Linked DNA regions of Runella sp. SP2. The protein of the gene in region 1 interacts with the protein of each later gene in a pairwise test. Links are inferred from orthologs where the notes say so. Each region holds a gene or a part of one and is shown in the gene's direction. Other genes may lie near its edges. The genes, in order: rsfS and DTQ70_RS09460.

The links.
Region 2: the proteins of rsfS (region 1) and DTQ70_RS09460 interact in binary tests that used the Escherichia coli proteins (3 or more experiments, as listed by UniProt). The link is inferred for Runella sp. SP2 from one-to-one orthologs.

The regions. Positions count from the first base shown.
Region 1 is NZ_CP031030.1:7,334,182-7,344,832, reverse strand. What follows is about bases 5,058-7,890. They hold rsfS (ribosome silencing factor), read left to right. Parts: upstream 5,058-6,198; coding sequence 6,199-6,582; downstream 6,583-7,890. Other genes in these bases: ftsH (ATP-dependent zinc metalloprotease FtsH), read left to right, coding at 6,701-7,890; DTQ70_RS29595 (biotin--[acetyl-CoA-carboxylase] ligase), read right to left, coding at 5,396-6,160; gldD (gliding motility lipoprotein GldD), read right to left, coding at 5,058-5,226. In the rest of the region: DTQ70_RS29630 (arginine deiminase family protein), read right to left, coding at 1-276; DTQ70_RS29620 (bifunctional UDP-sugar hydrolase/5'-nucleotidase), read right to left, coding at 664-1,584; DTQ70_RS29615 (5'-nucleotidase C-terminal domain-containing protein), read right to left, coding at 1,624-2,385; N-acetyl-alpha-D-glucosaminyl L-malate synthase BshA, read right to left, coding at 2,406-3,599; DTQ70_RS29605 (geranylgeranylglycerol-phosphate geranylgeranyltransferase), read left to right, coding at 3,767-4,642; more of gldD, read right to left, coding at 4,639-5,057; more of ftsH, read left to right, coding at 7,891-8,677; DTQ70_RS29580 (YciI family protein), read left to right, coding at 8,797-9,084; rpsU (30S ribosomal protein S21), read right to left, coding at 9,152-9,346; DTQ70_RS29570 (phosphatase), read left to right, coding at 9,479-10,405; DTQ70_RS29565 (IlvD/Edd family dehydratase), read right to left, coding at 10,526-10,651. UniProt on the Escherichia coli protein: Functions as a ribosomal silencing factor. Interacts with ribosomal protein uL14 (rplN), blocking formation of intersubunit bridge B8.
Region 2 is NZ_CP031030.1:2,237,050-2,247,867, forward strand. Bases 4,086-7,085 are described here. They hold DTQ70_RS09460 (AAA family ATPase), read left to right. Parts: upstream 4,086-5,045; coding sequence 5,046-6,125; downstream 6,126-7,085. Other genes in these bases: DTQ70_RS09455 (DUF5691 domain-containing protein), read left to right, coding at 4,086-5,049; DTQ70_RS09465 (DUF5682 family protein), read left to right, coding at 6,137-7,085. Also shown: DTQ70_RS09445 (PVC-type heme-binding CxxCH protein), read left to right, coding at 1-1,867; DTQ70_RS09450 (SWIM zinc finger family protein), read left to right, coding at 2,092-3,447; more of DTQ70_RS09455, read left to right, coding at 3,478-4,085; more of DTQ70_RS09465, read left to right, coding at 7,086-8,398; DTQ70_RS09470 (VWA domain-containing protein), read left to right, coding at 8,410-9,606; DTQ70_RS09475 (VCBS repeat-containing protein), read left to right, coding at 9,695-10,818.

The DNA.
Region 1 (10,651 bases):
GGGACTTCCTGGTTTGTAGAACAAACGCTTAGGGTCCGCATCTATCTCTTTTATTTTTCCTCGTACTTTTTCAGGATCCAGAAAATAGAGCAAGATTTTGACATAGTAATCGTACTCTTCGCGACGCATGGTATCGAGGTGAACTATGTCCTCAAAAAGCCAGTCCTGCGCTTTAGAGGGAACAACTTTACCCAAACCACGGTCGGGGCTGTGAATAAGCAATCTACGAAGCGTCCCTACCTCGGACGATACTCTGAGTTGATTGTCGAATGTCATAAGGAAAACTTGGTGAAAAGAGCTTGATAAGCCGCAGTGTTTTTTTGTTTTTTCGCAAAATACACTTTTGACTTAAAACAAAGGATTTATAAGACAAAAAGACGTAAAATTCTAATTTTTAGAAAAAACAATTTACTTTATTTCAACTCATTGAGTCATTTTGACCAACAAAATAAGCAGGATTTGCATCGGAGATGCTCAACATTTGTAATAAGCGGGTTTTGAGAAACCCGCTGCACGAATAAACATCATTTTCAAGCATCGGAGATGCGCAACGTTTGTAGTCAGCAGGTTTTGAGAAACCTGCTGCACAGATGAACATCATTTTCAAGCATCGGAGATGCGCAACGTTTGTAGAACCCGCACGAATGAATACCCGCGACACCATTATTGGACAGGTACGGCTTGACTTTCGAAATAGACTTTTTTAGAAACGCGGTCAAATCTAAAATCCAAACGTCCAAGGCTTGCACCGCCCCAACCTGCTTGGTTGATAATCACCGACTTTCCTGCTTGATTTTTGAGTATTGTAGGTTCGTTTAAAAACGTATGCGTATGTCCTCCGATAATCAGATCGATGTCTTTGGTTTGCGGTGCCATCACTAAATCTGACATTTCACCATCACTCATTTTATATCCCAAATGCGAAAGACAAACCACCAAACTACACTTCTTTTCATTGCGGAGCATCGCGGCGGTTTCGTTCGCAGTTTTTACGGGGTCGAGGTACTTGGTTCCACCAAATAGTTTCTGCGGAATTAAGCCATCGGGGCTAATTCCAATCCCAAAAACGCCCACTTTCACACCTTTAACGTTGAAAATTTTGTACGGCTGCGCCAAGCCTTCCATTGACGTCCCCGCAAAATCGTAATTCGCTACCAGCACAGGAAACTTGGCATACGCCTTGATTTGGTTCACGTACAGGTCGAGTCCACCGTCGAAATCGTGGTTGCCCATTGTCACAGCGTCGTAGCCCATTTGGCTCATCAATTCGATTTCGGGACGACCTTTATAGAAATTAAAATAAGGCGTTCCCTGAAAAATATCACCCGCGTCAAAAAGCAACACGTTCTGTTCTTCCGAACGAATCTTGCTCAAAATTCGCGCCCGATTCACCACGCCACCGCGCCCCGCCATGCGGTCGCCTTTTGGAAATGGCTCTAGGCGACTGTGTTGGTCGTTGGTATGTAAAATAGTGATTTTAACTTCTTTTGCCTGAGGCGACGCCCATGTTTCAAAAGGTAACGACCCTAAAGCTACTGCTCCCGTGGCCCCAAAAATATGTTGAAGAAATATACGTCTTTGCATGATAATGATAAAGCAACAAGTTGATTCAAATATGACTACTTACTCAACGACGGTCGTTCTGCCGTCTTTTTTAGGGTCAATCGACTGCCCTTGTTTTCCTTTTCGGCGCAGATAGTCCGCCATCGCATCGCGCATGAGGTAGTTGAGTGCTTGATACCCCTTATTATTCTTCACAATAGGAGCTAAGTCACTACTCATTGCCATGTAGTCGCTCGTAATGAGCGTATAAGTTTGCTCCGTATTAAGCGGTTTTCCCCCAATCAGCACTTCTTTTGGTTTGCTAGTCGCCTTGTCAACAACAAGTTTCAGACCCGACTGCGGTTCTTTACGTTGTGCCAAATAGTCAACCACTTTTTGCATGGTTGTGCCCGAAAGCGTAAGCACCACCAAATCGTTATCAAAAGGCATTACTTCATATACTTTTCCAAGGGTAATATTTCCTTGAGGCAAGTCTGTACGAATTCCCCCGTTGTTGGTCACGGCCACGTCAATGGGTTTACCAAAACGTTCTTGTCCCATTTCCCGAAAAAGATCTGCCATCAAATTCCCCAATTCTGATTCAGGCGTACCTTTTGTCAGCCGACGAGGTGAAGTCGTCAGCACTGCCGTCATCTGGGCATCCAAAGTGTCGTGGTAAGGTTTGAGGTATTTATCCACCGTTTGTGACAAAGCTGAAGACGGTGCAGTGACGGTGTCACTGATTGCAATCGGCTGAAGCTTAACGGGCTTTCCTACAAAATAGCGCGTACAAGCTCCTAAAGAAAGAGCCAGTAACACCAACGGTAATACAATTTTTCTCATGGTTTTTGTTTATTGATTCCTCAGTGTTTACCTACCAATACTTCACGCATTGGGCGGTCGGTTGATGCTTCCAATGGTTCTAATGCGCTTAGACTTTCGGCCACTACTTTTTCATAATAGGCTTCGTACTGTGGCAAAATATTCGCCAACTCAAATTCTTTGGCCCGGGCCAATGCGTTGGCTTTAAAACGAGGCAAATTTTCGTCTTGTAAAATGTAAACTGCATTTTTTGCCATGTCTTCAACGTCGCCCACGTTGCTCATAAAACCAGTGACACCTTGCACGTTCAACTCTGGCAATCCACCTGCGTTGGATGTAATCAAAGGAACTTCGCAAGCCATTGCCTCCAACGCTGCCAAGCCAAAACTCTCTGTTTCAGAGGGCATTACAAACAAATCGGCCACCGAAAGTACTTCCTCAATCGCATCTAAGTTCCCCAAGAAGCGAACACATTGCATCAAATCCAAGTCACGGCACATATTTTCTATTTTGGCACGTTCGGGGCCATCACCCACCAACAGTAATTTGCTGGGTACTTCGTGGCGTACTTTTTCAAACATCAACACAATGTCTTCAATCCGTTTTACCTTTCGGAAATTGGAGGTATGCACCAGCAACTTTTCACCGTTGGGACAAATTGCCAACTTGAAATGGTCTTTTTTCTGTTTCTTAAAACGATCTAAGTCAATGAAGTTAGGAATCACTTCAATGTCTTTGGTGATGGGGAAATAATCGTAGGTAGCTTGTTTTAAAAACTCCGACACCGACGTAATACCGTCCGATTGGTTGATACTAAACGTAATCACGGGTTCGTACGAGCGATCTTTGCCCACGAGCGTGATGTCGGTTCCGTGCAAAGTCGTGATGACGGGGATATGAATGCCTTGAGATTTGAGAATTTGCTTTGCCATGTAGGCCGTTGAGGCGTGCGGGATGGCATAATGCACGTGCAAAACATCCAGTTTTTCGGTCTTCACCACGTTCACCATCGCGCTCGACAGCGCCGACTCGTACGGGGCGTACTGAAACAAGGGGTAGTTGGGAATATGAACTTCGTGGTAAAAAATATTTTCACTGAAAAAATCTAAGCGCGTAGGTTGTGAGTAAGTGATGAAGTGAACCTGATGTCCGACGGCAGCAAGCGCCTTTCCAAGTTCAGTAGCGACTACGCCACTACCACCAAATGTTGGATAACAAACAATTCCGATTTTCATTCGCGGACGGGGAGTTAGTTGAGGTATTATTCGGCACAACAAAAAAAATGCAATTTTTTCTCCACATTCTGTATAAAGATTTTGTGAAGTCCCGAAACGCATCTAACTTATCCGTTGTTTTGCATACAGCTTTGAAAACATCCACCAACCCATAATTCGTCCTATTTGTGAAACGCCGCCTTACCATCAAAGACATTTCGTTTGGGTTTATGCGGCTTATCCGCTGGCCTAACTTACTCATGATTGCCCTGACGCAATACATGACCCGCCTGTTTTTAATTGGCCCCATCAGCGACTGGAAAAGTATTCTGCTCGAAAAAGAGATTTTTCTTATTACACTTTCTACCGTACTTGTCGCGGCAGCAGGTTATGTCATCAACGACTATTTTGACATCAAAATCGACCTTATCAACAAACCCGACCGCGTCATCATTGGGCGATACCTCAAGCGACGTGTCGCCATGACCACCCACCAAGCTTTTAATATTCTGGGCTGTGGCTTAGGGCTATTGGTGAATAAATGGGTGTTTCTGCTCAGTGTACTGTCGGTCACGCTTCTTTGGGTCTATGCCTCTTATTTCAAGAAACGACCTTTCATTGGCAATTTTATTGTTGCCCTTCTAACGGGTCTTTCCCTCATTATTCTAGCTGTTTATTATCCCCAAAATCGCTCGTTGGTTATTTTGTATGCCTTGTTTGCCTTTGGTATCTCACTCATTCGTGAAATCATCAAAGACATGGAAGATGTACGCGGCGACGCTTCCCACGGCTGTCAAACCCTGCCTATCATTTGGGGAATTCGACGCACCAAGGTCTTTCTTTACGGGCTCATTGCAATTTTTGTTCCCAGTTTGTTTCTGGCCGCGCATTGGCTACAAAACTCCCAATTGACGTGGATGTTTGTAGGGCTTCTTGGACTCATTGGCTGGCTGGTGTATCGTCTTATCCGCGCCGACACCAAAAAAGAATTTGGTTCGTTAAGTAGTTTGTGTAAACTTGTTATGCTTATCGGAATGCTGAGTATGATCTGGTTAGCGTATTAGTTTTTTTTCTTCCACTTCAGGGTATTCAGCAAGTGAACAATGTCCTTGCGAAGGTAGTCGATGGCGGGTTGTAACGAATCTTGCTTATCGGCTACCGAAAAATAAAGCGCCCCACGAAGGTAGTTGGTGGTGGTATCGGTGGTAAAAAATTGGACGTAGCTTGGCACATCACCCTCCAAATCAAACATCACGGCCCGCTGCCCCGACTTTGTTTTTACTACTTGTTCCCGAATCCCTGTCGCTTTAATCTGGTGCCGACCAGCCAATTTATAGGCATCATTGATAAATCCACCAAGGCGCTGTGGATTGTTTTGGACAGGTTTGTAGGTTAGCTGAATACTGGCTTTCAGGGAAGGATACGCAATAAATATCCAGTGAGGTTCGGCGTCGCTAAAGGTATCAGGCAATATCACCGCACTTTTTGAATATTCAAACGAGTACGGATGGTCTTCTTTCATCGGTTGGTAAACTTGGGCAGGCAAATCGAGGCGAGGGAATCCTTTGGGTTTGGGGACATAATCGGATTCAGAAGAAGAACAACTCACGCCCATGCTCGCGCAAAGTGGCATGATTGCCCAAACCATTTTTTTAACCAATCTTTTGCTGACATTTACCATTTTATTCTATCAAAACTATTTATTTTTACCAATAAAGCTCATACAGTGTGTTTGGTTGCTCACAACCAAACGTGTATGAGGTTGCTCACAACCGAATTTAACTCACAAACGTGCATGAGGTTGCTTACAACCGAATTTAACGCTCAAACTCGTAACTAATCTCTTTAAAGTCAAAATACACCAATCGGTTCTCAATTTGAACCGCCAAGAGTCCTGCATCGGTTACGCCCACAATCATCCCCGTAAATACGTTTTCTGCCTGCCGAAAATTGTGTTGTTCTTGATAACGAAACAAACTTTGTAAATAACGCATCTTCAAAGCATCAAAATGGCCATTGCGAAGAAGCAGGTAGTTTTTTTCAAGCGAGGCCAACAAATCGGGCAAAAGCTCTTCCCGCACGTATTCTTTTTGGGTGGCTTTACGCAAGGAGGTAGCCCGTGGGTTTTCAAATAAAAGTTGGTTGATATTTAGCCCCATTCCCACAACAGACGCTTCCAGTCGGCCGCCTTGAATAGAATTTTCTATCAATACTCCACCCAGCTTTTGCTCGCCCACATAGACATCATTAGGCCATTTTATTTTAAGAGATTCTCCCAAATAAGGCTTAAAGAATTCGTATATCCCCACTGAAATGGCGACGTTGAGACGAAACTGTTGAGATGGACTCAAAAAATGAGGACGTAGAATGAGCGAGAGCATAAAGTTCTCTCCAGCCTGCGCCAACCATTGATTTCCGCGCTGCCCACGGCCTGCCGTTTGGAAGTCAGTTATGACAACAGTACCTTCCCAGCCCTGCCCAAGGCGCACCAAATCCGCCGCTTCATCGTTTGTTGACTGACAAGTTGGCAGATAAATCAAATTTTTTCCAATAAAAAGCGTTTTGGACTTAATTTTGTACAATATTTCTTATTTTTAGGGATGCAATTTAAGACTAACGCATGAAACAACGCAAATCAGATAGTATATCTTCAGAACAACTGTGCCATCTTGTAGTAAAAGGAATGCAGGAAAAAAAGGCAGTGGACGTAGTAGTGATGGACCTGCGCGACATTAAAAACGCCATTACGGACTTCTTTGTAATTTGTACTGGTAACTCCGACACCCAAGTCGATGCCATCGCCGATTCTATTGAGACAGAGGTATATAAAATTATCTCAGAACACCCTTGGCAGCGCGAAGGCAAAGAAGCCAAAGAGTGGATACTCATTGACTATGTGGACGTAGTTGCTCACGTTTTCAAGAAAGAACGGCGCGAATTTTATGGGCTCGAACAACTTTGGGGTGACGCCAAAATCACACTGGTGGAGGAAGAGTTCGCCTAATTGAACATTACCCTTAAAAATAGTGTTGGTCTGATAATACGTTTGTAGTTACCTACCACTCCAAACCTATTCAGGCGAATACACCACAAAACCCGTTAATTTAATTCAATAAATAATCATGTCCGAAAACAATGGCAACCCGCTAAACCCCAACAACCGCAATCCACGCCGTACGGGCTATCAGGGATGGATTATTGCGGCCTTGGTGTTAGCGATTTTGGGAATCACCTTTTTCAGTCGCAATACGGCCATTCGCCCCATTACGCAAAAGAAATTTGAGAAGATGGTGCAAGCGCACGAAGTGCAAAGCATCGTTATCGTTAATAGTGAATACGTAGAAGTAACCCTTAACACCAAAGCCCTCGAAGATCCGAAATACCGCGCTCTTTTTGATAACAAGGCGTACTTCAACAACGGCGGGCCTCACTTTCAGTTTGAGGTGACATCGGCCGACAAATTTTTGGACGATTTTCAAAAACTCAAACCCGACAGTGATTCCATTGATTACGATTTTGATCGTCGAAGCGACTGGACAGGCTTCTTAGGTACTTGGGGCTTCCTTATCATTATGATTTTGGCCATGTACTTCTTGCTAGGTCGCATGACAGGTGGAGGTGGCCCTGGTGGTCAAATCTTTAACATTGGACGCTCAAAAGCAACGCTCTTTGACGCTGAAAATAAAGTTAAGATTACCTTCAATGACGTGGCTGGTTTGGAAGAAGCCAAAGAGGAAATCATGGAAATCGTGGATTACCTCAAAAGCCCTACCAAATTCACAAAGCTTGGTGCTAAAATCCCAAAAGGCGCTCTTCTAGTAGGCCCTCCAGGTACAGGTAAAACCCTTATCGCCAAAGCTGTAGCAGGAGAAGCAGGTGTACCTTTCTTTTCGCTTTCTGGTTCTGACTTCGTTGAAATGTTTGTAGGGGTAGGTGCCGCTCGTGTACGTGACCTTTTCAAACAAGCCAAAGAAAAAGCACCTTGTATTATCTTTATTGACGAAATCGACGCCGTGGGTCGCTCACGTGGCCGTGGTGGTATGCCAGGCGCAAACGATGAACGCGAAAATACACTTAACTCGCTTTTGGTTGAAATGGACGGTTTTGCTACCGACTCTGGTATCATCATTATGGCGGCCACCAACCGTCCTGATGTACTCGATTCTGCGCTTCTACGCCCAGGCCGTTTCGACCGTCAGATTTCGGTGGACAAACCCGATATTGTTGGTCGTGAGGCCATCTTCAAGGTGCATTTGAAACCTATTAAATTATCTCCAGACGTTGACCCTAAAAAATTGGCTACCCAAACGCCAGGTTTTGCAGGGGCAGAAATTGCCAACGTTTGTAACGAAGCTGCCCTTATTGCCGCTCGTCGCGACCGTGAGGAAGTAACAATGCAAGATTTCCAAGATGCGATGGATCGCGTTATTGGTGGTTTGGAAAAGAAAAACAAAATTATCTCGCCCGACGAGAAGAAAATTGTGGCTTACCACGAAGCAGGTCACGCCGTAGCAGGGTGGTTCTTGGAACATGCTGATCCATTGGTCAAAGTGACGATTGTACCACGTGGTATGACGGCTTTGGGATATGCCCAGTATTTACCTCGCGAACAGTATTTGTACCGTTCAGAACAGCTTTTAGACGAAATGTGTATGACCCTTGGAGGTCGCGCCGCTGAAGATGTCGTATTTGGAAAAGTATCGACAGGTGCCCTTAGCGACCTTGAGCGTGTAACAAAACTTGCTCACAGCATGGTTACGGTCTATGGTTTAAACGATAAAATCGGTAACATGTCGTATTACGACTCTAAACAGTCGGAGTACTCATTCAACAAGCCTTATTCGGAAGAAACTGCGCGTATGATTGACGAAGAAGTTCGCAAAATCATTGACGAAGCCTACAACCGTAGTAAGGCACTTCTTACCCAGCACCTTGCTGCTCTTGAAATCATCGCGCAAGAGCTTTTGGAAAAAGAAATTTTGTTCCAAAGCGACCTAGAGCGCTTGATTGGCAAACGTCCTTTTGAAAGAGAAACGGTTTACCAAGAGTTCATGAATAGCAAATCTAAAGAAGAAAATTCGACCGAAAATAACGCCTAAAAGGTAGTTCGTTCACTTCTTAAAAGGTTAGAGTAACAGCATCCTGTTCTCTAACCTTTTTTTATTTCACTCCTTTCTTCCAACATGCGTATCTTTCACATTTATTAAACTTAACCAATATGCTTTACGTAGTACATGCTTATGATTATACCGACGAGCAGGCCCTTGAGCGCCGCATGTCGGTTCGGGAGCGTCATTTAGAGGGGGCTAAAATTTTAAAGGCAGGTGGCCATTTTGTAATGGGAGGCGCTTTGCTTAGTCCCGAAGGGAAAATGATGGGTTCGATGATGGTCGTTGATTTTGACACCGAAAGCCAAATGAACGAGTGGCTACAAAACGACCCTTACGTAACGGGCAAAGTCTGGGAGAAGATAGACGTCAAGCTGTTTCGGAAAGCAGATGTATAGAAGCAACAAAAGGCACTGCGCCGTAGCGTAGTGCCTTAAAGTATATTTTCTAAGGAAGAATATCGACTTAGATTACTTCGTTTTCGCGCATTTTCTGCACGTAAGTTGCGTGAATTACTTCTTTGCGACGTTGTACAGATTTTTTCGTAAAAGCCGAGCGTGAACGCAACTCTTTCAAAACACCAGTTTTTTCAAATTTCTTTTTGAAACGCTTAAGTGCCTTGTCAATTGATTCGTTTTCTTTAACTTGTATAAGCAACATATTTGTTAGTGTTTTTTTCTCTTTTTATAAAACGGAGTGCAAAAATAAGTGTCTCCTTTTAAAAAATCAATTTTCTTTGTACTTTTTCTTTCAACTTATTCATAACACTCCCCTGAGTACATTCTTGCAGGCATGAAATACGCCATTATTGACCTTGGAAGCAACACCTTCCACCTATTGATTGTTGAAAAACAAGGGGATACCCTCCAACAATGCTTCAAAGAACAGCTTCCTACTAAAATCGCGAAAGCTGGAATCAATCAAGGGCAAATTACAGAAGAGGCGACTGAGCGCGCGTTGACGGTACTACGATTGTTCCGCCAACACATCGACGCGCACGGCGTTTTACTGCAAAACGTGAAAGCAGTAGGAACGAGTGCCATTCGCAATGCTAAAAACGGAGCGGAATTTTGTCAGATTGTCGCCCGCGAAACGGGTATTCTTATCGAAGTCATCAGCGGAGCTCGCGAGGCTGAGCTCATTTATGAAGGCGTTCGGCTAGGCATTGATCTTGGCGAAGCTCCATCACTGCTGATGGACATTGGCGGCGGCAGCGTTGAGTTTATCATTGGGAATGCTTCGCGCACATTTTGGAAGCAAAGTTTTGAAATCGGTGGTCAGCGTTTGTTAGAGAAATTTGTTTTGACAGACCCCATTTCCCCATCCGCGATTCAGCGAATGCACAGCTATTTTCAAGAACAACTATTGCCTCTTGTCAACGCCGCCCATCAGTATGCCCCCCAAACATTAGTAGGGTCATCGGGTTCGTTTGATACACTCGTTGACATGGATTTTATGCACCGATTAGGCCAACTCCCCTCCCCTACGCAGACGAGTTTTGAATTGCCCCTGGCCGAATTTTACCGTGCTTACGATTTACTTACTACCCTCCCTCGCGAAGAACGCATGGCAATCCCTGGCATGATTGAATTGAGAGTTGATATGATTGTACCAGGGGTAGTGCTGATTGCGCACGTACTACGTAGCCTGCAAATCAAGCACATACGCAGTACGACTTACGCCCTAAAGGAAGGGATGATGCAGTGGGCACTGGGGTAGTGTATCTGTTTTTTACTCGCTGAATAATAAAAGCGCAGAGTTCCACAGAACAAAGTCTGCGAAACTCTGCGCTTTTTAAATCCGCGCTATCTGCGGGGAAACTTTACCGAAACCGAACAATTAATGCGATTCGCGGCTTACTTCGCTACCCGATTTACCCACGAGAAAATCAAAATCACAGCCTTCGTGCGACTGCGTCACGTGCTCGATGTATAATTTGTTGTGACCACGGTTATAGCCCAAATC
Region 2 (10,818 bases), 5.1 Mb from region 1 along the record:
CAATGCTGGGTTATCGGGAGTAAAAGCAGCCGCAGCCATGACGCCACCCAAAGGTTTTAAAATTTCTTTGGCAGCTGCCGAACCCGACGTAGTTCGTCCGATTTGTTTTACGATTGATTACCGAGGGCGTTTGTGGGTAGTAGAAGGCCATACTTATCCCGTTCCTGCCCCCGAAGGACAAGGCCGCGACCGTATTTTGATTTTGGAAGACACCAACGGCGACGGAACACTCGACAGCCGCAAAGTGTTTATGGAAGGGCTCAACCTCGTCAGCGGGATTGAAGTGGGCATGGGCGGTGTTTGGCTAGGTGCTGCCCCTTATTTGTTATTTGTTCCTGCCGATTTTAAAAACGACAAACCTGCTGGGCCTATTCAGAAATTGTTAGACGGCTGGGGCACTCAAGATACCCACGAAACCCTCAACAGCCTCCGCTGGGGGCCTGATGGCTGGTTGTACGGAACACATGGTGTTTTTACGCACTCCAACGTAGGGAAACCAGGCGCTCCTGACTCAGAACGAACCAAAATCAACGCGGGCGTATGGCGGTATCATCCCACAGCGCATACATTTGAAGTGTTTGCCGAAGGTACAAGCAATCCCTGGGGTATTGACTTCAACGATTATGGCCACGCCTTTATCACGGCCTGTGTGATTCCGCACATGTACCACATCATCCATAATGCCCGTTATCAGCGCCAAGCGGGAAAACATTTTAATCCTTATACCTACGACGACATCAAAACGGCGGGCGACCACGTTCACTGGATTGGCGAACGGGGCCCACACGCGGGCAACTTTCGGTCGGGGCCAAAAGGAGGAGGACACGCCCACGCAGGAGCCATGGTTTATTTAGGACATACGTGGCCTAGCGAGTACCGCAATGATATTTTTATGAACAACATCAACGGTGCGCGCTTCAACCGTGACCATCCCGAACGCGTTGGTTCGGGCTACGTGGTGCGCCACCGCGATGACTTTATGGCCATGAACGATACGTGGTCGCAGTGGTTGAACTTCAAATACGACGCCAGTGGCTCGGTCTTTGCGATTGACTGGTACGACAAAAACCAATGCCACAGTTCTAACCCCGACGTTCACGATAAAACAATGGGGCGTATTTTCAAAATCACCCACGAAAACGACAAATGGGTGCAAGTTGACTTATCTAAAGCCTCGGATAAAGAACTGGTCAATTACCAATTACACCCTAACGAATGGTACGTACGTCAAGCTAGAACGTTGTTGCAAGAGCGCGGGCCTAACAAAAAAGTCCACAAGGCATTGAAAGAAATTCTTACTAACAACCCTGACGTTACCCGCAAACTTCGGGCGTTGTGGGCATTACACGTGACCAAGGGATTGACCCAACCAGAAATGAATGCCTTACTTAGCCACGAAAACGAGTACGTTCGCAGCTGGGCTTTACAATTGGTGACAGAGGGTAAAGCTGTTTCGGACGAAACCCTCAAACAGTTTGTAAGCATAGCCCAAAACGATAATTCGCCGTTGGTTCGCTTGTACTTGACCTCTGCTTTATTACGAATTTCTCCCGCTCAGCGTTGGGAGGCAGTGGAAGCGCTTATTCAAAAAACCAGCGACAAAGGCGACCATAATATGCCCCTTATGTTGTGGTATGCGGCTGAGCCGTTGGCTGCTCTTGACGCCAAACGCGCCCTAGCACTTGCCGAAAAATCGGTGATGGACAAGCACTTAGAGTTTATGGTGCGTCGTGTTTCGGCCTTGAATACCGACGAAAGCCGCTCGTTACTTACCAATTTGAAGAGCCGCCTCGAAAAAGAGCACAACCACCAATCCCACGAAGTAATTATGGCAATTGATGAAAGCATGAAGAGCACCAAAAAATAGGCTCTCTTTTTCCTGATTTTCCTTTAGAGGGAGTAAAACGTAGTTGTTAAAATTGCTTTTAACAACTACGTTTTTTTGTTTCACACAATTTATTCGGCTGATTTTCGTGATTTGAATGAAAGCAGAGAAACCGAATAATAAAATTTTTCCGATAGATTATCTATTTTTATTTTACATAAACCTATTTTTTCGTTAATTGCATTTCCTAAAAAATCAGGTTTTCTATGAATTTTCTAAACGAGGACCAGGTAAACCAGCTTGCGCCCGACGCTTCATCGCTCAAAGCGGGAAAAGACTTAGCCAATGAACGCAAATGGTTGAATTACCAATCCAACGAACGAGTACTGTGGGGAGAAGTGCAGGGAAGCGGAAAAGACCCCTATCGAACCCAAATCGACCTCCAAAATACTGCCTTTAAATGTTCTTGCCCCAGCCGAAAATTTCCGTGCAAACACGGGTTAGGGCTGTTGTTTTTGGTCGCACGCCGCAACGGTGACATTCCTCAGCTCGCCACCGAGCCTAGTTGGGTCAGCGAATGGATCAACAAACGTTCTGAAAAAGCCGAAGCCAAAGTCCAGCCGCCAGTAAGTGAGGAACAGGATTCCGAAAAAACAGACAAACAAGCCAAAGACAAGGAAAAGCGCCAAAACGACCGTTTGCTGAAAGTTGAAGCAGGCGTTGCTGAGCTTGACCTTTGGCTTCGAGACATGGTGAGGGCTGGGTTGTTGGCACTTCCCGAAAAAGGTAGCGCTTACTTTGAAAAAATGGCCGCCCGCATGGTGGATGCCCAGGCGACGGGTTTTGCCTCGTTGGTCAAAGAATTCACCAAACTCAACTATTATAAAGGCGATTCTTGGCAAACCCAAGCGCTCGAAATTGCGGCAAAAATACACTTACAAATCGAGGCATTTCGAAACCTCGACCAGCTCCCTCCGCTTGTACAAGAGGAAGTAAAAAGTCGGGTTGGTTGGAATGTTCAACAAAAAGAACTTATCGAAAACAAAGAATCAGAAACCATTGACGATGAATGGGTTGTGATTGGCAGACGTAGCACCCAAGAAGAGGATATTCTCCTCCAACGAAATTGGTTATACGGGTGTAACTCCAAGCGTTTTGCGTTGGTGCTCAATTTTGCTTACAGAACCGCTGCCATTGAAACCCCACTTGTGCCTGGCAATACCTCCAAAGCTCGTTTGGTGTTTTATCCAAGTCACAGTCCCTTTCGCGCCCTAGTAAAACATCATTTAGAGAGTAAATCGTTTCTTCCTACCTCACTGCAAGGACTTGAGAGTTGGCAACATTCGCAACTAGAATACACCCGTGTCATTGCCCAAAACCCCTGGGCCGATGACGTCCCTCAATTGGTCGAACACCTTCAAATCACCAAGCACCAAACCCATTGGTATCTTCAAGACGCCACAGGGGCAGTGATGCGTCTCCACGATGCGTTTGAAGAAGCCATTATTTGGAAACTGCTGGCTTTCACCGCTGGACACCCTACTACTTTTTTTCTGTTACGGCAATCCACGTCGGTTTGGCCTTTGGGTATCGTTCAAAATTTTTCGTATCAGCTATTATAAACATTAACAGCCTTTTCCATTCATTATCAGATGTTTCATTGGGAATTATTAAAAAAAACCGCCCTGTTGGGTACCGAAAGACACCCCCTAGCGACCGAAGCACTCCCTGCCTCCATTCAAGAAATTTTAGCCAAAAGCAATAAAAATGATGCTGAGGGTTATTTCCTAAAAGCGGCGGCACTCCTTTATAATTACAATCGTGCAGGACAGAATCCTTCCAAAATTACCCTCCCAAATTTGGCTTTGGAGGACGCAGAAACTTCGACATTCTGTCCGCCAAAAACGGTTGCCCTTTGGAAAAAAGTATTGGATTTATCGCCAGCCAACCCCTATTTGTTGGAATTGCTCCTTCAAAATTGCCACCAGAAAAACTGGGTTTTGACCGATGACCTGCTTGTGAACGCGTTGAGCAATACCCCCAAACAACTCCTTCCTCAGCTCCACCTCCTCCTTGGTGTACGGGGAAAATGGCTGGCACAATTCAATGAAACTTGGCAAATCACGGACGTTTCAATGAGCATAACGCAGTGGGAAGAAGGAAAACCTACCGAACGAAAGGCATTTTTGAGCGAACTTCGACGCCAAAATCCTGCCGAGGCGTTGTCACTTTTGGCTCAGGCTTGGCCCAACGAATCGGCTAAAGACCGAAAAAGTCTATTGTCCACGTTGAAAGTTGGTTTATCGGCCAACGATGAACCCTTTTTAGAACAAATTCACGAGGAACTAACCAAAAACCTGACTTCGCCCAAACCCGTTACCCTTGAGGCCATTCACCTCATCAACGAATTACGGCTTTCCATACAAGGCAGTCCATTTGGCAAAGAAGTAGCCGAGCAAATTGCCAAGTGTATCACAAAAAAGAAGGGTTTATTATCCGCAATTGGCTTTTCGTCAGCAAACTACCAACTCCAACTTCCTGATTATGAGATGGATTTTTGGAACGGAAACGAAATGAACCAACGATTTGGATTCGACAAATTAAGCTCCCAAAAAGGCGTTTCGGACGCCGAATACTGGCTTCAATCGTTGCTCAGATGGCTACATCCGAGTCATTTAATCAAGTTTTTTGAAGGAAACCTGTCACGATTGGTCGATTTTTTTGTCAACACTCAAAGCAAAAATGCAGCGGCGTATTTATACGCCTTTAGTGAAGCAATGGTGTATGCGTCGCCCGATGAAATCAAAGCGTTTTTGAAAGTAACCGCCCACCTAGAAGTAAAAAAGGCAGACTTACTTCAACGCTTGCCTTGGCCCGACCAAGAAGAACTGTTGTTACATCATTTCCAACTTTCGTTTGCGTTGGTAAAAGCCATTACGACAGAAGACCCACCGCAAAATTGGTCGTTACAGTTTTCAAAAAAGGCGTTGATTTCGTTGGTGAAAGAGCTTGATGGTTCAAACTATTACTACGTTTTTTCCGACCGAAATTTTTTAAATCAGTTGGGGCGGAAATTGCACGTCAGTGCCAAAAACCTGCTTTACTCGCTTCAAAATGAATTATCCCAAGATTGGCAACGAAATTATTGGAACACCCAATTTGCCGACATTCTCTTTAAACAATTAGAAATAAAAGAAGAAATAGAACAAATAACAGCACAATGAACGTACTAAGACAACACGCTGAACAACAGTTTGCCCTTGAATTGGAAGAAATTGGCAAACAAGATACCCACAAACGCCCTACCAACTGGAAATTGTCGCCCCAAGCCGTGGTGCAATACTTAATGGGCGGAAAATTGAAAAACGGGTTTGAAATTTCCCCCAAGTACATCGGAAGCCGACGACTGATGGAAATTGCCGTGGCTACCCTTACGACCGACCGCGCGTTGTTGCTTTATGGGCTTCCTGGTACGGCCAAGTCGTGGGTGGCAGAACACCTTGCGGCGGCTGTTTCGGGAAATTCGACCTTACTTATTCAAGGGACGGCAGGAACGAGCGAAGAAGCCATAAGATACGGCTGGAACTATGCTCGCCTGTTGGCCGAAGGCCCCACCGAAAACGCCCTCGTAACCACCCCGATGATGTATGCGATGCGGACGGGGCAAATTGCCCGCATCGAGGAGCTGACGCGTATCACCGCCGACGTCCAAGACACGCTTATCACGATTTTGTCCGAGAAAACCTTGCCCATTCCTGAACTCAATATGGAAGTGCAGGCCGTTTCGGGTTTCAACGTCATTGCGACGGCCAACAACCGCGACAAAGGAGTAAATGAGCTTTCGGGGGCGTTGAAACGACGTTTTAATACCGTCATTCTTCCCGTTCCCGATTCGATGGAAGAAGAAATTTCAATCGTTCAGCACCGTGTTTCAAGTTTACAAAAAGCCCTTGAACTTCCCGCAGAAGCACCTTCTTTGAAAGAAATTCAACGCATTGTGACCATTTTCCGCGAATTACGCGCGGGAGTGACAGCCGACGGGAAAACCAAAATCAAAGTGCCCACCAGTACCATGAGCACCGCCGAAGCCATATCGGTCGTCAACAATGGACTTGCCCTAGCTGCTCATTTTGGCGACGGTCGCCTAAACGCCCAAGACGTTGCCGCAGGTTTGGTAGGTGCGGTTGTCAAAGACCCTGTTCAGGACAAAGTAGTCTGGAACGAATACCTAGAAACCGTCGTCAAACCCCGCGCCGAATGGAAAGACGTGTATCGGGCTTGTAAGGAAATCACTTTGTAACTACCGACTCCATGCCGCTTCATATTTTAGGAATACGTCATCACGGGGTGGGTTCAGCCAAGAATGTCGTTGAGCGATTGGCACAGATACAGCCTGATATTATTTTGGTGGAAGGTCCGCCCGAACTCGACTCCATCGTTCATTGGGTGGGAAAAAGTGGCTTAAAACCACCCGTGGCCGTGCTGGGGTACAACCTCGACGACCCACAACAAGCTACGTTTTACCCTTTTGCCCAATTTTCGCCCGAATGGCAAGCTATTTCGTACGCCCACGCCCAGCAGCTTCCTGTTCGCATGGTCGATTTGCCTCTGGCCATTTCTTTTCAAGAACAAATCAACCAACGAGCGGCTCAAAAAGAGCAAACAGTGGAGCAACAAGAAGAAAAACAGGAGTTCCTGCTTCCCTTCAAAGACCCCATTTCTTACTTTGCCGACGTAGCAGGTTACGAAAATTCGGAACTTTGGTGGGAACATCACTTTGAGCAAAAATACATTCCCAACAACGCGCAAGAACATTTTGAAGCAGTATTGTTGATGATGAGTGAACTACGTGCTGCCCATATAAAATCTGCGTTGGACCAAGAAAACGTGGCACGTGAAGCGTACATGCGAGAACTGATTCGGAAAGCTCAAAACGAACTCTATACCAACATTGTCGTGGTGTGTGGCGCCTGGCACGCTCCTGCCCTCCTCGACGTCGAAGCCACGGCGAAGCAGGACGCCAAACTGTTGAAAGCGTTGCCCAAAACAAAAATTAAAGTTGGCTGTACGTGGATTCCTTGGACCAACGACCGCCTTTCGATGTTTTCGGGCTACGGGGCGGGAATTACCTCTCCAGGATGGTACGAACACCTTTGGACATACGGCCAAAAAGACGATGGCTCGCGCTGGCTAACGAAAGTAGCTCGGCTGTTTCGTCAGAAAAAAATGGACATTTCTACCGCGCACGTCATCGAAGCCTTTCGGTTGGCAGAAACGCTGGCGAGTCTGCGGGCGCTGTCGCGGGTGGGACTTCACGAACTCAACGAAGCTACCCAGACCGTCATGTGCATGGGCGACGGAATCTTACTCGAATTGGTCAAAAAAGAGTTGATTGTTGCCCAACGCATTGGAAAAGTCCCCGACGAGTTGCCTAAATTACCTCTGCAAGAAAATTTTGAAAAGCTAGCCAAAAGCTACCGATTGCCCATTACGGCCGAAAAGAAAGACTATGAACTTGACCTGCGCAAAGAGACCGATTTAAATCGCAGTAAGCTCATCTACCGACTAGCCATCTTGGACATTAAATGGGGTAAACAGTTGGCCGCTCGAACCAAAGGAACGTTCAAGGAGGCGTGGACGCTTCGTTGGCAGCCCGAAATGTTTATCCACCTGATAGAAAAAGGAATTTGGGGGAACTCGGTGGAAGATGCCTGTACCAAGTTTTTGGTGGACAAAAGTCAAAAAACAAACGTCATCAAAGACCTCGCCGACCTGATTCAGCAGGCCATCCCCGCCGAATTGTTCGGAGCCATTGAGCAATTATTACGTAAAATCAGCGAAGTAGCCACGGTCTCATCCGACATTATTGAACTGATGACGGCCCTTCCACCTTTGGTTGAAGTGAGTCGCTACGGAAACGTTCGGAAAACGGATTTGTCGGCCATCAATCAATTGGTAGAAGGTCTTCTCACCCGAATTTGCATCGGATTGCCCAATGCCTGTTACGGCCTCGACGACGAAAATTCGAGAAAGGTATTTGACTACATCAAAAGCGTTAACGAAGCCACGCGTCTCATTGAGAATGAAACACTTACCCAACAATGGCGAAGTACATTATACCTTTTACTCGACAAAGAGGGCGTCAATTCGCTCATTTTGGGCTGTACCTGCCGACTCTTGTTTGATGCCAGCGAATTGAACGAAACACAGACCGCCCAACGGTTTGAGTTGGCTTTGTCAAAGGGCAACGAACCTGCTTACTCGGCAGGATGGGTCGAAGGGTTTCTCAAAGGAAGCGGTATGATACTGCTGTACGATAATGTGCTTTGGAACCTACTCTACCGTTGGGTCTTTGAACTTTCGGAAGACTATTTTATTGAATTGCTTCCCATTCTGCGCCGAACCTTTTCCAAATTTGAACCCTCGGAACGCAAACAACTGGGTGAAAAAGCAAAAAAAGGAGCTAACGTGGAGCAAACAGTAATTCTTGCACCCGCCGACACTACCGATTTTGATCACCATCGCGCCGAAGAAGTTTTGCCCATGTTGCAGTTATTATTGGGATTAAATTAACGAAAAAGCCAATGTCAAACACTGATTCTCAAAACTTACGCCGTTGGCGGCTTATTCTCGGCGGTGACGAGGCCGACGGAACCGACTGCCAACTCAGCGGGATGGATGCACAAATTGATGCTTCACTTTCTGCCCTTTATGAATTTGAACGAAAGCAACGGTTTGAATACATTGAAAAGGATAATTCAAAAGTAGGGCGTGGTCAATCACAACCTGCCGTGGCGCGTTGGCTGGGCGATATTCGTAATTATTTCCCGCAGTCTGTGGTGCAAGTAATGCAAGGAGATGCCCTCAAACAGCCCGTTCTACAACAAAAACTGATGCTCGAACCCGACATTTTGGAACAAGCCACACCGAACGTTGCGCTCGTTGCAAATTTGATGGAATTGGGAAAACTTATTCCCTCAAAAACCAAAGATACCGCCCGTCGGGTAGTTCAGAAAGTCGTAGAGGAGCTTATTCAAAAGTTGGAACAAAAAACGGTTCAGGCCATCACGGGGGCGTTGAATCGCAGCAGCCGTAACAAACGGCCACGTTATAACGAAATCGACTGGAACACAACCATTCGTAAAAACCTTAAACACTACCTTCCCGAATACCGTACGATTATCCCCGAAACCCGCATTGGGTACGGGCGTAAAAGCAAGCGCTCGCTCAAAGACGTGGTTCTTTGCCTCGACCAAAGTGGTTCGATGGGGGCATCGGTGGTGTATTCAGGGATTTTTGGGGCGGTGATGGCTTCGTTGCCCCAAATCAAAACCCAGATGGTTGTCTTTGATACCGAAGTAGTAGATTTGACTGAAGATTTGAAAGACCCCGTTGAACTGCTTTTTGGGGTACAACTTGGGGGTGGAACCGACATCAACAAAGCACTATCGTACTGCCAAAAAATCATTGCCAAGCCCAATGATACCATTTTAGTTCTCATCACCGACCTGTGTGAAGGAGGCGACGAAACCCAAATGCGCAAACGGGTCGAAGAACTTGTGGCCGAAGGTGTTCAAGTCATCTGTTTACTTGCCCTCGACGACTCAGGTGCCCCCTATTTTGACACCCGCAACGCCAAATTTCTAGCTACGCTGGGTGTCCCTGTCTTTGCCTGTACCCCCGACCTTTTTCCAGACATGATGGCCGCCGCCATCAGTAAACAAGACATGGCTCAGTGGGCGGGCGACCATGAAATTGTACTCAAAGGCCACAAAACCTAGGAGCACACGGAGACAATAAAGTAAAAGCAGGTTGAGGTTCACTTTTAGAAACAATCTTATATTTACAACCCCTATCCTCTCTAAAAACATGATTTTCAGGGCTTTTATACTGTTTCTTTTCATCGTCAGTTTTGGTAGTTGGGCACAACAACCCGTTACGACCATGCTGCCGTCGGGTTTTAAGAAGACCACCCTCACCCGCGAATTTATTTCGGAGGGGGCGACCGTCGCCGACTTGAACCGTGACGGTAAAATGGACATTGTGGCGGGGTATTATTGGTTTGAAGCTCCCACTTGGAAAGTCCACCAAATGCACCCTGCTGATGCGAAACAAACTGAGTCGCCTGCCGTGGGCTTCGGGATGTTTTCCAACGTTTTTAACCCCCGAAAAGAATACAGCAATTCGTTTCTGAATTTAGGAATGGACGTTAATCTGGACGGTTGGGACGATGTGGTCATCATTGATTTTCCAGGAAAACCCGCTTTTTGGTTTGAAAACCCCAAAAACAAGGCAGTAAAAGCTTGGACGAAACACATCATTGCCGACTCGATGGGCGTGTCCAACGAATCGCCCGCGTTTGTGGACATCGATAAAGACGGGCGGCTCGATATTTTGTGCGGCGACCCCGCCAAAAAACAAATTGTTTGGCTCAAAGCCCCCACCAAAAAAGGCGAAACTAAGTGGCAACGTTTTCCTCTAACGGGCGAAAAAGTAGCAGGAACCGAAAACTTTTCGCACGGAATTGGCTACGGTGACCTCAACAAAGACGGCCTCAACGACATTGTGGTGCGGGAAGGATGGTTTGAAGGAACCAAAGACCTTGGTTCAGGGAACTGGAAGTTCCACCCTGCCAACCTCGGCGACCCTTGCTCGCACATGCAGATTTTGGACGTGGATGGCGACGGCAAAAATGACGTGGTCAGTGCCTCCGCCCACGCATTGGGGGTATGGTGGCACCAACAAATTACGGATGCCCAAGGCAACCTCAACTTTAAAACCCATCTCATCAGTACTACCACCGCCCAAACTCACTCCTCCATCATGGCCGACTTAAACGGCGACGGCAAAAAAGAATACATTACGGGCAAACGCTTTTTGGCCCACCACGGCCGCGACCCAGGCGACGCCGACGCCTCTATTTTGTTTTGGCTAGCGTTTACCCCAGGGAAAGCCCCCTACTGGACTGAACACCTGATTGACAACGATTCGGG